Luteolibacter yonseiensis: one gene and its partner. The protein of the gene in region 2 interacts with the protein of the main gene of each other region in a pairwise test. Links are inferred from orthologs where the notes say so. Each region holds a gene or a part of one and is shown on either strand. Other genes may lie near its edges.

The links. The genes of interacting proteins can lie anywhere in the genome.
Region 1: the proteins of cysK (region 2) and cysE interact in binary tests that used the Escherichia coli proteins (3 or more experiments, as listed by UniProt). The link is inferred for Luteolibacter yonseiensis from one-to-one orthologs.

Annotation. Positions count from the first base shown.
Region 1 is NZ_JAENIK010000012.1:1,043,697-1,049,765, reverse strand. What follows is about bases 658-3,579. They hold cysE (serine O-acetyltransferase), read left to right. Parts: upstream 658-1,647; coding sequence 1,648-2,511; downstream 2,512-3,579. Other genes in these bases: JIN84_RS20085 (hypothetical protein), read left to right, coding at 2,515-3,501; JIN84_RS20095 (RrF2 family transcriptional regulator), read right to left, coding at 1,236-1,649; JIN84_RS20100 (hypothetical protein), read right to left, coding at 658-1,119. Outside these bases: JIN84_RS20110 (SET domain-containing protein), read left to right, coding at 1-110; JIN84_RS20105 (hypothetical protein), read right to left, coding at 151-471; more of JIN84_RS20100, read right to left, coding at 487-657; JIN84_RS20080 (PH domain-containing protein), read left to right, coding at 3,583-4,092; JIN84_RS20075 (hypothetical protein), read left to right, coding at 4,337-4,738; JIN84_RS20070 (glycoside hydrolase family 88 protein), read right to left, coding at 4,822-6,069.
Region 2 is NZ_JAENIK010000013.1:149,477-157,305, reverse strand. Bases 1,914-4,851 are described here. They hold cysK (cysteine synthase A), read left to right. Parts: upstream 1,914-2,871; coding sequence 2,872-3,831; downstream 3,832-4,851. Other genes in these bases: JIN84_RS21060 (hypothetical protein), read left to right, coding at 4,154-4,851; JIN84_RS21070 (tetratricopeptide repeat protein), read left to right, coding at 1,914-2,627. In the rest of the region: more of JIN84_RS21070, read left to right, coding at 1-1,913; more of JIN84_RS21060, read left to right, coding at 4,852-5,008; JIN84_RS21055 (alpha/beta hydrolase), read right to left, coding at 5,005-5,724; JIN84_RS21050 (hypothetical protein), read right to left, coding at 5,834-6,307; JIN84_RS21045 (chaperone modulator CbpM), read right to left, coding at 6,319-6,597; JIN84_RS21040 (DnaJ C-terminal domain-containing protein), read right to left, coding at 6,597-7,556; JIN84_RS21035 (hypothetical protein), read right to left, coding at 7,643-7,829.

The DNA.
Region 1 (6,069 bases), on a different replicon or contig from region 2:
AAGACCATCCCTGCCGCTGCGGCAAGGACGGCTGCGTCGGCTACATCGTCAGCCGCAGCCAGTGGAAGGACCTGGCAAAGAAGTTGGAAGCGAAGGCGCTGGCAGGCTGACCCGGCCCGCGCTCTTTTATCCCCCTTTTTATTTATTGTCTCACCCCTGCATCAGTTTCACCCCCCACCAGATCAGTGATCCGGTGGCGGTGACGAGCAGGACGAGCAGCACGAAGCTGCGGCTCTGGTCACGCAGGATGTTCGCCACCTCGCCACGCGAGACGATCTGGTCATGCTCGATCCGGCGGCGGCGCTCCTCGATCTCCGCGAGCGGCGGCATGGTGGACTCCCGCTCCTTGAGTTCCTTCGCGAGGCGTTTCGGGATTTCCGCGAACTCCTTCTGACGGAGAAGCAATTGTTGTTCCGTCTCGCGCAGTTCGCTCAGTTCCAGATCTTCCTTGAGTAGTGGGCTGCGGGGCATGGCACGGGAAGGTGACTACTTGATGAGATAGATGAAAAGGGCGAATCCACCGAGTGCGAAGATCGGCAGATTGAAGGCGAATCCATTCCGGAGGTTCACCATGAATTCCGAACTGGCGGCGCTGCGTGTGGCGGTTGTCCGGCTCCGTTTCGAAGGACGGCCGAAAATGGCACCGCTGCGACCATTCTGGAAATGGGCCGCGGCCTGGTCGTATTCGTCGGCCGCGATGTCGATGGCCATCGAAGCCTTTTCAAGCTTCTCCGCCACCTGCTCGCGGGACCAGTTTTCCGGATTGATTTTCTGGATCTTGTCCAGATGCGCCGCGAAGCAGACACGGCACTGCTCGAGATCTTCCGCTTCCTGGCGGATGTCGAACAACTCGCGGTCGATGAGCGTGAGCGAATTCGTCAGTTTTTCGCTGAGTTCCACCTGCTGGGTGAGGAACGCGCGCTTGCGGCCGGTGAGTTCCTCAAGCTCGCTTTTTTTCCGGGCGAGTTCCTCACGCTGGAGCTGGATGCGACCGAGCTCTTCCTCGGCAGCCTTCAGTTTGTGATCAAAATCTTCCTCGCGATTGCCGCTTCCGGAGGGAATTTCCATCTGCGTCGAGCGGATCTTGATGTGGTGGGTGTGTTCGACAGGTGCAGCCATGGGGTGAAAGGGGTTGGAAAAGACGACAGTCATTTAACTGAAATCTTCATTCGCATCCAGCGAAATATTTTACCTTTCTTGACAAATTACAACTGTTAGGCACCTCTGCAACTTTTTCAGATGTAGAACATCGGATCGCTCTGTTTGCTGGCCATGCTGTCCAGGGTGATTCCATCCAAAGACTGTTGGAAGCCAGAGGACACCTGTTCCCAAGCCCGCCGCACGGACTGGCCGGAATCGCCCTCCGGCGTGACGGAGCATTGCAGCAGGGCGGGATCCACTGCATCCACCACCTGGCGCAGCGTGATCTGGTTGGCGGGGCGGCCCAGCAGGTAGCCACCGGCCTTGCCCCTGCGGCTTTCCACCAGACCCGCGCGGCGCAGGTCGTTGAGAATTTGCACGAGAAAGTTTCCTGACACTGCTTCGCGTTGCGCTAAGTCTTCGAGCCGTGTAAGAGTTCGCCCGTCATGGTATTTCGCCAGTTGAGCCATCGCTCGGCAGGCGTATTCCAATTTTTGTGAAATCTTCATGAGCGAATCCCAACAGACCGAAACTCTCCCGGCGAGCAAGAATAAAACCAAGCTTTGCGCTGGAAAAGTGGCGGACCTCCGCAACGTCTGGCAAACCCTCCGCGAAGAAGCGGATCGTGTGGCCAAGGATGAGCCCACCCTCAAGCACCTCGTGCATGACGTGATCCTCTCGCGGGAGACCCTGGCTGCGGCGCTCGGCGCCCGTCTGGCGCGCCGTCTGGCGCGTGAGGACATGCCCCGCGTGAGCATGGAACCGCTTCTCACCGGCGTTTTCGAGGCGTATCCACAGATCGTTCACGCCGCGTCGCGCGATCTGCTGGCGATGTTCGAGCGTGATCCCGCGTGCTTCTCTCCATTGGAGCCGCTGCTTTTCTTCAAGGGATTTCTCGCCCTGACAACCTACCGCGTCGCCCACCAACTGTGGGTGGACGAGCGCCGCTGGCTGGCGCTTTATTTTCAAAGTGTCGCCAGCGAGGCCTTTTCGGTGGACATTCATCCTGCGGCGCGGATCGGCTGCGGAATCTTGTTGGATCACGCGACCTCATTCGTGGTCGGAGAAACCGCGATCATCGAGGACGACGTTTCCATCTTGCACGAGGTTACGCTCGGTGGCACCGGCAAGGAAACGGGCAACCGTCACCCGATCATCCGTTCCGGAGTGCTGCTGGGTGCCGGAGCGAAGATTCTCGGACGGGTGGAGATCGGCACCGGAGCCAAGGTCGGCGCGGGCAGCGTGGTCCTGCACGACGTCGCGCCGCACAAGACGGTTGCCGGAGTGCCGGCCATTGTCGTGGGAACATCCACGGAGGAAATGCCGGCCATCGAGATGAACCAGCACCTCGATTGCTGCGGCCACATCTGACTTATGAAATTCCACACCATTCCCATCGCCCTGCTGGCACTCTCGATCCCCTCGTGCGACAAGGCGAGGAGCCTGGCGGGCAGGGCCCGGTCGGCGGTCGGAAGCGGGGGTGACAAAAATACCGCGGATGATTCCGGCAAGGTGGATCCGTCGCTGGAGAAGCTCGTCGATCGGACAGCCGAAGGTGTCGTCTTTCGCAAGGATCTGCCGTTTCCGACCCGTCTGGATGTAAAGGTCACCCGCACGCATGAGGTGGTTTCACGTGTCTTCGAGACGTCGATTCTCGGGAATACCACGACGTCGCTCAAAGGAAGGCAGACGACCGTCACGCATCTCGAAAGGGCGGGGGATCAGGTCCGCTACACGCTTCTGGAATCCTCCTTTACCGAACCCGTGCCCGAGGAGCAGAAGAAGGATAAAACGAAAAAGCCCGCAGTTCGACAACTCGTGGCGCCGGGCGCTCCGCTGACTTACCAGAGAGACGGTTCCAAATGGACCGCGGACGGCAGCGGGGGATTCCGTGGAGCGACCTTGTCCAAGCAACTGTCTCCCGTGTTCGACCTGTTGTTGGAGGAAAATTCGCTGGCGCCCCGCAAGCTGTGGCTGGGGAAAAAGCGCATCCAGATCGGCACCGAAATCGAGGTTCCGAAGGATTTGCTGCCCATGCTGGTAACGGGAAACCCGGAGGGGAAATATACGATCCGGTTGGATTCCATCGGTGCGGTGCACGGACACCCTTGTGGGGTCTTCACGGTCCACGGCAGCCACAAGCGGCAGAGGGTTCCTGATTTTGAAGGAAATTTCACGGATGAGGAGGTCTCGGTCGGTTCTGGAAGGATCTGGCTTTCACTCCTCCATCCGGTCATTCTCAAGGAGGAAACGGACACGGTTCAGGACTGCCGGACGGGTGGAAATGGCAGTCCGGTCATCCGTTCCCAAGGGACGGCGAAGGTGTCCCTGACGAAGGACTGGAAAATCCCTGCGAAATGATTCCATTTCGGCAAGCCCCTTGGAATCCCGGCGGGATTCTCCACTTGCCGTCCGACCGCCGCCTCCATCATCATGCGGACGATGAATGAAGAAAAATCGTTTTGGAAAGGGAGCCCCTCGCAGTGGCTCAACCTCTGGCCATTCGCAGGTGCCTTGTTTGTCGCGGCCTGCATCATCATCGGGGCGTTGTTGAGCGGACCGTTCCTGCCCATCGTCCTGATCGCGCTTGTTCTCCCCGCCGCATACGTTCTCTGGCGCTATCTGCTGGTACGTTCGCAGGTATTCGAGGTCACCACCGAACGGCTCCGCATCACCAGCGGAATCATCAACCAGACCATCGACGAGATAGAGCTCTATCGCGTCAAGGACTCACTGATGATCCGCCCGTGGTGGATGCGCCTGACCGGCCTAGCTTCCATCGTCTTGGAAACTTCCGATCGGTCGACCCCTCATCTGACCATTCCAGCGGTTCATGGAGGAGTCGAACTCCGCGAGATGCTCCGCAAGAATGTGGAAATCCAGCGTGATCGCAAACGTGTGCGGGAGACGGATTTCGATGAGGTCGGGGGCGATGACAGCGGGCATTCATGAAGATGAGTGAGCCACCAAGAGACCGGGAGGAATTCTGGATCAGGTTTGTTTGCGCCGTTCTTTTCTTCGGGAGTTTGGCCTCATTGCTGATTTTCCCCGATTTCAGATCTCCCATTACCTCATCATGATCTGTTATGTGACAGGGGTGATTGTGATTTCAAGATTCCTCATAGGAAAAATGCTCGGCGTGGTCACCGCCAAGCCCGGGTGATGATTTTTCTGTGAAGAAACCGGATCTCGAAATATGAAAAAGTGGAAGAATATCGCCGTCATCTTATTACTGGCCGGGATCGTCGGCGGGGGTGTCCTTGCCTACAACATTCATCAATTGGTCACAAAGACGATTCCCGACTCCTATGCCCAATGGGCTTCCGCGGAAATGGTGATCGCGTTCCGGAATGAGCGGAACCGGATGCCCGGCAATTGGGAGGAGCTCGGCCCATACTATGGACCGCTGCATCATGGAGGGCTGTCCTTCAATGAAATACGCAATCGCATCATCATGGATTTCCCCCGATTGCGGGAGCTGGAATCAGACTATTCCAAACGCCCGCTGCCGGAGGTCATCCGCACACGTAGCGGCACACAAGCTCATTGGGCCCTGGCCGAACCTAATCAGCTCGTAAATCAGGAAGTGAAGAAGTAACGAATCCGGCCAACGACTTTCCCGCCCGGAAATATGTTCCTGCGGAGTCACAAGTCGCCGGCCGCTGATTCATTTGAGCCGCTTCACTTGGCTTCCGCTGCGGCGGGGACGTCAAGCGCGTGGACCTTGATGGGTTCGCTCTTGCCGTAACCCTCATATGGAGCTTTCACATATTTCGTGGAAAAGGATTCCAGATAGTCCGTCCACTTCTTCTCCGTGGTAATGTCTCCCTGTCCCGACCATCCGAAACCGGAGAACCAGCGGATGGCGCCGGATTCATCGGTCTTCGCAAGGCAGAGGGCCTGGGTTTGTCCGGCGGCGTCGGTGTGGGTGGTCATCTTCACCACCCGGGCCGGATCAATGGCCACACCGGTGCCGAGGTCGTTGCCATCAAGTGTTTCCCAGACGTGCATCGTGCCGGATTTCGGAGTGAAGACCGGTGCGCCGCCCTTGACCTGCGGCATGAGGCCGATGGCGACATCGAGGTTCGCGGCTGGCTTGCCGTCGAGGGTGAAGCGTGAATCGCTTTGGAACATGCGGACTCCCATGATGAGGGTGATGCGCTTGGTCTCGCGGAGGACCTTGCCCTTGAAGTCGCTTGCGTAATCCAGTTCGAAAACGACGCGCTCCGGAGTGTTCTCGATGACGCGCTGGGCGACATAGGTTTCTGAGTTATACAATTTGTCATCCGCCCACACCGAGATGCCGCCGCAGCCACGGGTGTCGCTCACCTTGTAAACGTCATAGCCGTCGCCCTGGTCGTCATGATAGGGCTTGTTGATTTTTCCATACTCCAGCTTCAGGCGGTCCTGCAGGTACCACTTGTCGATGACGGGGTAGGGGACGCGCTTGAACCAGCAGTCGATGCCGCTGTTCTCCGGTCCGGAACGAAGCGCGGGTCCGTAGGTGCGGAAGGCGACGAGGTCGTTCTCCCAGGCAAAATCATCCGAACGTTCGGGGATGAATCTGGCGAACGTGCGCGGCGTGGCCGGCAGGAAGCGCTCGGGCAGCTTCACGCCGTCAAAGGTGGCGAGGTCCGTCCGGCGTTTCGCAGGATCAAGCAGGCGGACCACTTCGGACCCGGCCAACAGGAACGCGCCCGAGCCATAGACTTCCGTGGACTCCGCGGTCGTATCCTGCTTGTCCGGCGCCTCACCGATTTTCTGGACATATCCCAACATGCCGGTGGGCTGGATGTTCTTCGCCAGCGCCTGATAACCTTTCATCACCACGGGACGGAAGGTTTCGGCGGGAAGCAGGCCCCGGTTGATCCCCCAGGCCATGGAGTAGGTGAAAAATGACGAACCGGAGGATTCACCTTTCGGGTCCTG
Region 2 (7,829 bases):
ACATCCGGAATCTCGTCTGCCAGGCCATGATTTCCTCCGTTGAAAGAGTGACCGAGCCGCTGCGGGAAAGGCATGGCAATGTCACAGATCTTTTTCGCAGGGCCGGTCATCTTCTGGGAGATCATTTCAAAAAGGACGGAGATCTGCCCGGGGGCCCGCTTTCGGAGTTGCAGGAGGTAAACATCCCCGCCGTCCTCGGTAAATATGCCCATGGGCGGCAAAACGTTCTTTCCAGCGATGAAGCGTGGCCCGCCTTCATCGCCATCACCCCCGGCTTGGAAGATCTCACGGAAACCGAGCGTGCCGATCTCGCGGCGGCCTTGAGTGAAAATTTCGGCGAGGCGCTATGGAATCTCGCGAAGCATGACAATGCAGCCGGAGGGGAGGCCTTTGCGGGCATCCAGTTGCTTTCCCATGCGCAGCTCACAGCGAAGGTGGATTCCCTTAGAAAAATCACTCCTCCTGCGGCATTCGATAAACTTCATACCATTCCGCCACCACCACAGGGATTCATCGGACGGGTGGACGAATTGGAGGAACTGAGGAATCACGCCGGGCAGGGCGGCGCGGTCATTAGCGGACTCAAGGGAATGGGTGGCATCGGCAAGACGGCGCTGGCGTTGGTGCTCGCGCGGGAATGGGCGGCGCGGTTTCCTGATGCCGGGCTGCTGGTGGACGGCCAAGGGCTGAAACGGGACGCCGCTCCCACCGGTGCCGCGCTGTTGGCGCAGATCATTCTCTCCTTCCACCCGGAAACGGGAAATCTGCCCGAGGATGAGGCATCCTTGCGCGGTCTCTATCTCAATGTGCTGCATGGAAAAAAAGCTCTCATCCTGCTCGACAACGCGCGGGACGCTGCGCAGGCCCGGGCCTTGCTGCCACCGGACGGCTGCGCTCTCATCGTCACCTCCCGCGCGAATTTCATGGTCGATGGATGTTCTCCCTACGCTGTCGGAAAACTGAAGGACGCGGAGGCCTCGGATCTCCTGCGCAACGCCTATCCGGAACTGGGCGAGGTGGAGGTGGCGGAGCTGGTGCGTCTCTGTGCCGGATTACCACTGGCGTTGCGCCTCGCCGCCGCCCATCTGAAGCTGGACGCTGGCGACCGTGGTGGCGTGGCCGATGTGGCCGCGTATCTAAAAAAACTCGGCAGAGGTCGACTGGCTTACCTTGATGCCGGTGCTACGGATGCTGGGGAAATCACCATCTCTGAAACCCTCAGTCTCAGTGTAGATTTCTTGACCGGATACCAGCAAGCTGCTTGGAAGAATCTTTCTATTTTCAGCGTAGACTTCGACGTGCTGGCGGCGCAGAAAATAGTTGGCGCGAGCGAGGAAATGCTAGCCTCTTTCCTTCGCCGCAGCCTGTTGGAACCCGTGGGGACGGACCGCTACAAACTCCATGATCTTGCTGCTGCCTACGCTCGCAGTTGCCTCAATGGAGAGGAACTCGACAATCTAACTATCGCCCACGCTCGCCACTATACCGAGGTCGGAAAAGATGCTGAGCGATGGTATCTTGAAAAAGGAAATATGCTCACTGGTTTAGCTCTTTTTGACCGCGAGCGAGCGCAGATCGAGGCCGCTTGGATCGCGTTAGATATGCGGCGGGACGAAGCAACTGCCGAGTTGATGATGGATCTCGTTCACTCCATCAGTTATTGCAGTAATGTCCGATTTCATGCTCGCCAGCGCATCGTTTGGTTGGAAAGTCAGCTTCGCGCCGCCCGTCGTATCGGTCACAGGGGGGAGGAAGGAGCTGCGGTGGGCAATCTTGGCAACGCATACGCCGACTTGGGTGATGCGAGGAAGGCAATTGAGTATTACGAGGCACATTTTGAGATCGCCCGTGAGACTGAGAATCGGTGTGCGGAGGCTAACGCGCTTGGTAACCTCGGCACCGCATATAAAAACTTGGGCGATGCGCGCAAGGCCATAGTCTACCACGAACAATCTTTGCTGTTGTTCCGCGAGATCGGGGACAGGCGTGCGGAGGGGAGATCGCTGGGCAACCTCGGCAACGCGTACAGGAACTTAGGGGATATATGGAAGGCTCTTGAGTATTACGAGGGACGTTTGACAATCGCACGCGAGGTTGGGGATCGGCGCGAGGAGGGAGGTGCGCTCGGTTGTCTCGGTGCTGCTCACTCTACCTTGGATGATGAGCGGACGGCTATAGAGTATCATGAAGAGCACTTAGTGATCGCCCGAGAGATTGGAGACAAGAACGGTCAGGGGGCAGCACTGGGTAATCTCGGCCTCGCTTATATTAAGTTGGGCGAGATACAAAAGTCCATCGGGTATTGTGAAGATTACTTGATAATTGCCAGAGAGATTGGGGATCGGCATGGGGAGGGATGCGCGTTGGGTAAACTCGGCCTCGCACATGCCAGACTAGGCGCGTCAAGTATAGCGATCGAATATTACGATGAACATCTAGTCATCAGCCGAGAGATCGGAGATCGGATTGGCGAAGGAGGAGCGCTGTGGAACTCAGCGAATGAATTTTACAAGATGGGAGAGCGTAAGGAGGCGGTGCGGAGGGCGAAGAAGGCGCTGGAGATTTACGAAGCCATAGAGGCTCCAGAGACTGCCCAAATGTGCAAAGTGCTAGCCAATTGGAAATAATGCGCCGCTGTAAACTCTCAAAGAGATTTATCTGAAAATATTTTGACGTTGTGGGCCTCTTTATATAGCTAGGGTGACAGGTGAGCATTCCGTCAAATTAATGTGTCACAATGTCATGGTTTCCCACTACGTGACGCGTTCCAGTCCTAGTAGGCTGCATCGACGAGGGCTCCGATAGAGACACCTGACTTGACTTGCCTGCACTTCTGGGGGCAAACTGCTTGGGGATTATCCCCTATTCATCATGAACATCGCTGAAAACATGGTTGCCACCGTAGGCAACACCCCGCTGATCCGTCTCAACCACCTCACTGCAGGCCTCGAAGCAGAAGTCTGTGTGAAAGCCGAGTTCTTCAACCCGCTCTTCAGCGTGAAAGACCGTATCGGCAAGGCCATGATCGAAGCCGCTGAAAAAGACGGCTCGCTCAAGCCCGGCGGCCTCATCATCGAGCCGACGTCCGGCAACACCGGCATCGCGCTCGCCTTCGTCGCCCGTGCGAAAGGCTACCGTGTGATCCTCACGATGCCTGAGAGCATGTCCATCGAGCGCCGCGTCCTGCTCCGTCTGCTCGGTGCGGAAATCGTCCTCACCCCACGCGCCCGTGGCATGAACGGCGCCATCGCGATGGCGAAGAAGCTCATCTCCGAGAACCCCGGTTCCTTCGGTCCCGGCCAGTTCGACAATCCTGCCAACCCGCAAGTCCACCGCGAGACGACCGCCGAGGAAATCTGGCGCGATACGGACGGCCAGATCGACGCATTCGTCGCCGGTGTTGGCACGGGCGGCACCATCACCGGTGTGGGTGAGGTCCTCAAATCCCGCGGCAGCGCTAAAGTCATCGCTGTCGAGCCGGTGGCCAGCCCCGTCATTTCCGGCGGCGCACCCGGCCCGCACATGATCCAAGGCATCGGTGCCGGCTTCATCCCCGGCAATCTCAACACCTCCATCATCGACGAGATCATCCAGGTTTCGAACGAGGACGCCATCGCCACCGCCCAGGCCCTCGCCCAGGTCGAAGGCCTGCCAGCCGGTATCTCCACCGGAGCGAACGTCTGGGCCGCCCTCCAGGTCGCGAAGCGTCCTGAGTTCAAAGGCAAGCGCATCGTCACCGTCGGCTGCTCGTCCACCGAGCGCTACCTCTCCACCGCCCTCGCGGAAAAGGTGCGCGAGGAGGTCACGAACCTGCCGGTGAACGAAATCTGATTGATTTTCCATTTCGAAAACGGCGGCATCCAAACGGGTGCCGCCGTTTTTCTTGGAGCGTTCATTCCGAACATTGCTTGCCAGGGACTTCCTGTTCCCCGTGCTGGCTTCTCCGGACAGGATATCCGGCGGAGGCAGTCGCCGGGATGACGACACCCGATTTCCCACCCGGACCTTTGGCTTGCGTCATTGGCGAAATTGTTCAAGCTGCGCACCCTTTGCTTCCCCTGAATCTCCTGATGGTCGTTGAGACATGCTTCGATTTCTCCCAAAAACCCCCGTTTTGAGTTTGGTGCTGCCGGTCGTTTTTTCCGGTGTGGCGATGTCAGACGTGCAGATGCCTCCGTCCTCGGGCCAGGGGCCGATCCGGATGACAGCTCCGAAAGTCTCGGTTCCCACCGCGCCCGCACGTCGTCCCGCCACCACCGCGGCCAGACCGCAGCAGCAGCCCGGCGCCTCTTCGCGGATTCTTTATCCTTGGAAACTCCACGTGACCTGCACGATTTTCTGGATCGGCGAGCAGCCGACGGACCGGAACCCGACGCCGAACTGCAAGTCCTCGTGGGATCAGAATTGGTCGGCCAATTTCGGAGGTTATGACAATCCGGATCCGACACAACGGATCGCCAACCATACGACCGGCGACTTCCGGCCGAAAAATTTCATTCCGAAGCTCAATCCGTTCTACATCGCACTGCCTTACAATGACGTTCTCGGTTGGGCCGCGCACAAGCCGGAAGCATCGCGTGTGATCCCGTGGTTCGGGAGAATGCGTCCCGAGCCGGGGAAAACCGTGTGCAAGGGGCGCTGGGTGCAGATCTACAATGGCAGCCGCAGTTGCTACGCGCAATGGGAGGACTGCGGCCCATGGGTGACTGATGACTGGGAATTCGTATTTGGCAACAAGCCTCCCAAGGCGACCCAGAATGGCGCGGCGGGTATCGACATCTCGCCATCGGTGCGGGACTACCTCGGAATGCGGTCCGGGCAGAAGGTTCACTGGCGTTTCGTCGAGGACGGGCAGGTCCCTTATGGACCGTGGAAAAAGTACGGCCAAGAAGTTGCGGTGACGGCGAGTGCCACCGATCTCGCGGCCCAGCAGCGGTATCTGGAGTATGTGAGGAAGCTCCGCGACGAGCAGTTCCTGAAGAAACCCACTGAGTCCGTGCGGAATTAACCCGGCCAGACTCCGGTTTTCAGAAATTCCAGGCTGAGGCGGATGGCTTCCGGGTGCGTTTGGATGAAGGTGTGGTCGGCATTGATGACGGAAAATCCGCAGAGGCCGTCGATACGCCCCTTTGCCGCAGAGACGATTCCGTCGTTCTCGTCACCGAGCAGTTTTTTGAAAATGGGGATGGAGCAGCGGTTTCCCATGATGACCGCCGCCCGCACCTCTGAAGGAAGCGCGGGTAGATTCTGTGGCACGCCGTCGCTGGCGAGTTCACGGCCCGCCGGTCCGAGGGCGATGTGGAGGAGTGGATGTTTTTTTGACCAATCGACGATCTCACTGCCCGCGTTCGGTGGAGCAAGCATGATGGCCCTTCCTGTCTTCCACCGGACTTCCCCGGCCAACAGTGACCGGAGGAGGATGCCTCCGAGCGAATGGGTGATGAAATGCACGGGGCCGTCGCCGACCTTGTCCTCGATCTGATGCCGGACGTGGGTGACGAGGTGATGGATGGGCAGCCGGGCGGAAGGGTAGGGAATGTTCAGGGTGGAAAAGCCATCGTTTTCCAATGCCCGGGCCAGCGGCTGCATCGCCCGCCAGCCACGCCACAGGCCGTGAAGCAGCACCACCGTGGGGCCGCCCGTGTCATGCCATTGAGGGCGGTCCCAAGGGAATGGCGGAGTCAGCATCTCGGCCCGGTGACGCCACTCGGTGATGGTTTGCATGGCTGGAAGTATGGGAGGAAAACCGGAGTTCGCAAGTCGGGGGGGAGGTCACGTAGTTTCCGCCGGCCGGTCATGGATGAGGTTTGTCGGAACGACTGGCTTGGCTGATCTATTTCTGTTCCGCCTTCTTCGCCAGCGATGCCTTGATCTGGCCGACAAACTCCTGGTCCTGCCGACTCAGCCGGTCCAGCGCGAGTTCGACGGGCTTTTTGTCTATCAACAGCCTGATCTTTCCGTCGCGGACGACGGTGGGGTTTTCCGGCGGAGCGGGCATCACCGGCTCGGTCGCTCCCTTGGGGACCTCCGCGACGATATCTTCGAATGCGATGAGCTTTGCTTCGAGAGGCTTGCCCTCCGCGCTGGTCCAGAAGCGGTTCTGATAGAGCACGACGTGGGTGACGTAGCGGACATTCGGATTCTCAGGTTTCGTGGTGTCGATGGACACGCCGGGATTCACTCCGCCACCTACGGCGCGGGTGGTGAATTTTTTCGGGGTCACGGTGGGATTGGCAGGGATCTCGGTCTGGGCGAAGGCAGCCGGGATCGTGAGAAGTCCGAAAAGCGCAAGGATGGTGAATTTCATGCAGGAATAGTTCAATGTTGCGAACGGAGTTCGGACTTGAGGCGTTCCACCTGGTTCATCAGGTCGAGGATGAGCTTGAGGCCGGAAATGTTCGCCTCGCACGTCTGCCGGAGATGTTCGATGCGGCGGAGTGTGTGGACCGCTTCGTCGTCGAGGTCCGTGCCGCGGATCAATCCCTGTTCCTGATAACGCAGGATGGTTTGCGAGGAAATGCCGGTAAGACGGGCTACGATGTCCAGTTGATAGGTGGCTTCGGTGTCCGGCTCGTAGAGTGGAAGTTCGGAGTTCATCAGGCGGAGGGGTTGCGTGGGTTGAAGGACGAGGCGGCGCGGAGCTTTTCCCATAGTTCTCGTTCCTCCGCGGTGGATCGGGTGGGCAGATGGACGGTGATGGTGGCATGATAGTCGCCACGTTCGCCGGTTTTTCCTTTTGGCAGCCCACGGCCCCGGACGCGGAGCTGCTGGCCGTTCTCGCTGCCTGCGGGGATGCGGAGCTTGATGGACCCATCAAGCGTGGGGACGGTGAGTTCGGTGCCCAGCACGGCTTCCCACGGAGCGAGATCGAGGTCGTAGTAGAGGTCGTGCCCCTCGGTGTGGAAATCCGGATGGGCGGCGTGGCGGACGCGCAGGTAGAGGTCTCCGGCTTCCGCACCGCCGCTGCCGGGTTCGCCCTGGCCCGGGACGCGGATGCGTTTGCCATCGATGACCCCGGTGGGGATGCGGACCTGGAACGATTGTGTCTCGGTACGGCCGGTGCGGGGATCGGTCGTCTGCAGGGATATCGGGCGGACCGCTCCGTGCATGACTTCTTCCAGCGTGACGAGGATGTCGCCCTCGATGTCGCTGCCCCGGCGCTGTCTTTGTCCGGTGTGGGGTGCTCCTGTTTCAGGAAATCCGTAACGGCTCGCACCGCTGAAATATTGCTCGAAGAAATCGCTGAAACCGGTGCCGCCGAAGTTGAACTCCTGGCCGGGACCACCCGGCGCGTCTTGATGGGACTGCCGGGCACCGGCCTGCGGGTTGTCCCAGTTCGAGCCGAGTTCGTCGTATTTTTTGCGCTTCTCGGGATCGCTCAGGACCTCGTTCGCTTCGTTGATTTCCTTGAATTTCTCTTCGGCGGCCTTCTTGTCCGCGGCCACGTCCGGGTGGTGGGTCCGCGCGAGCTTGCGGAAGGCCTTCTTGATGTCGGCGGTGCTGGCGTCGCGCGGAACGCCGAGGGTTTCATAGTAATCTTTGAATGCGGCGGACATGGCTTTGCTGTTAACGCACTAAAGCAGGATCACGGCGGTTGTCCAGAGATGCGGAGGAGCGTGTCTTCCTGTGGCAATGGAAAGGTTCAGGTCTTCCGGAATCCGCGCAAGGCGAACATCCCGGCCGAACCGATGACCAGCGCGGCGGCTCCCGCGGAGAGGTAGATCCACGTGGGAACGGGGATCCTGGATTTGAATTGGATGGTGAAGGGCGTCTTGACCGCCGCTGCCAACGGCTGGTCCCATATCAGCGTCCGCCCTCCGTTTTCCGTC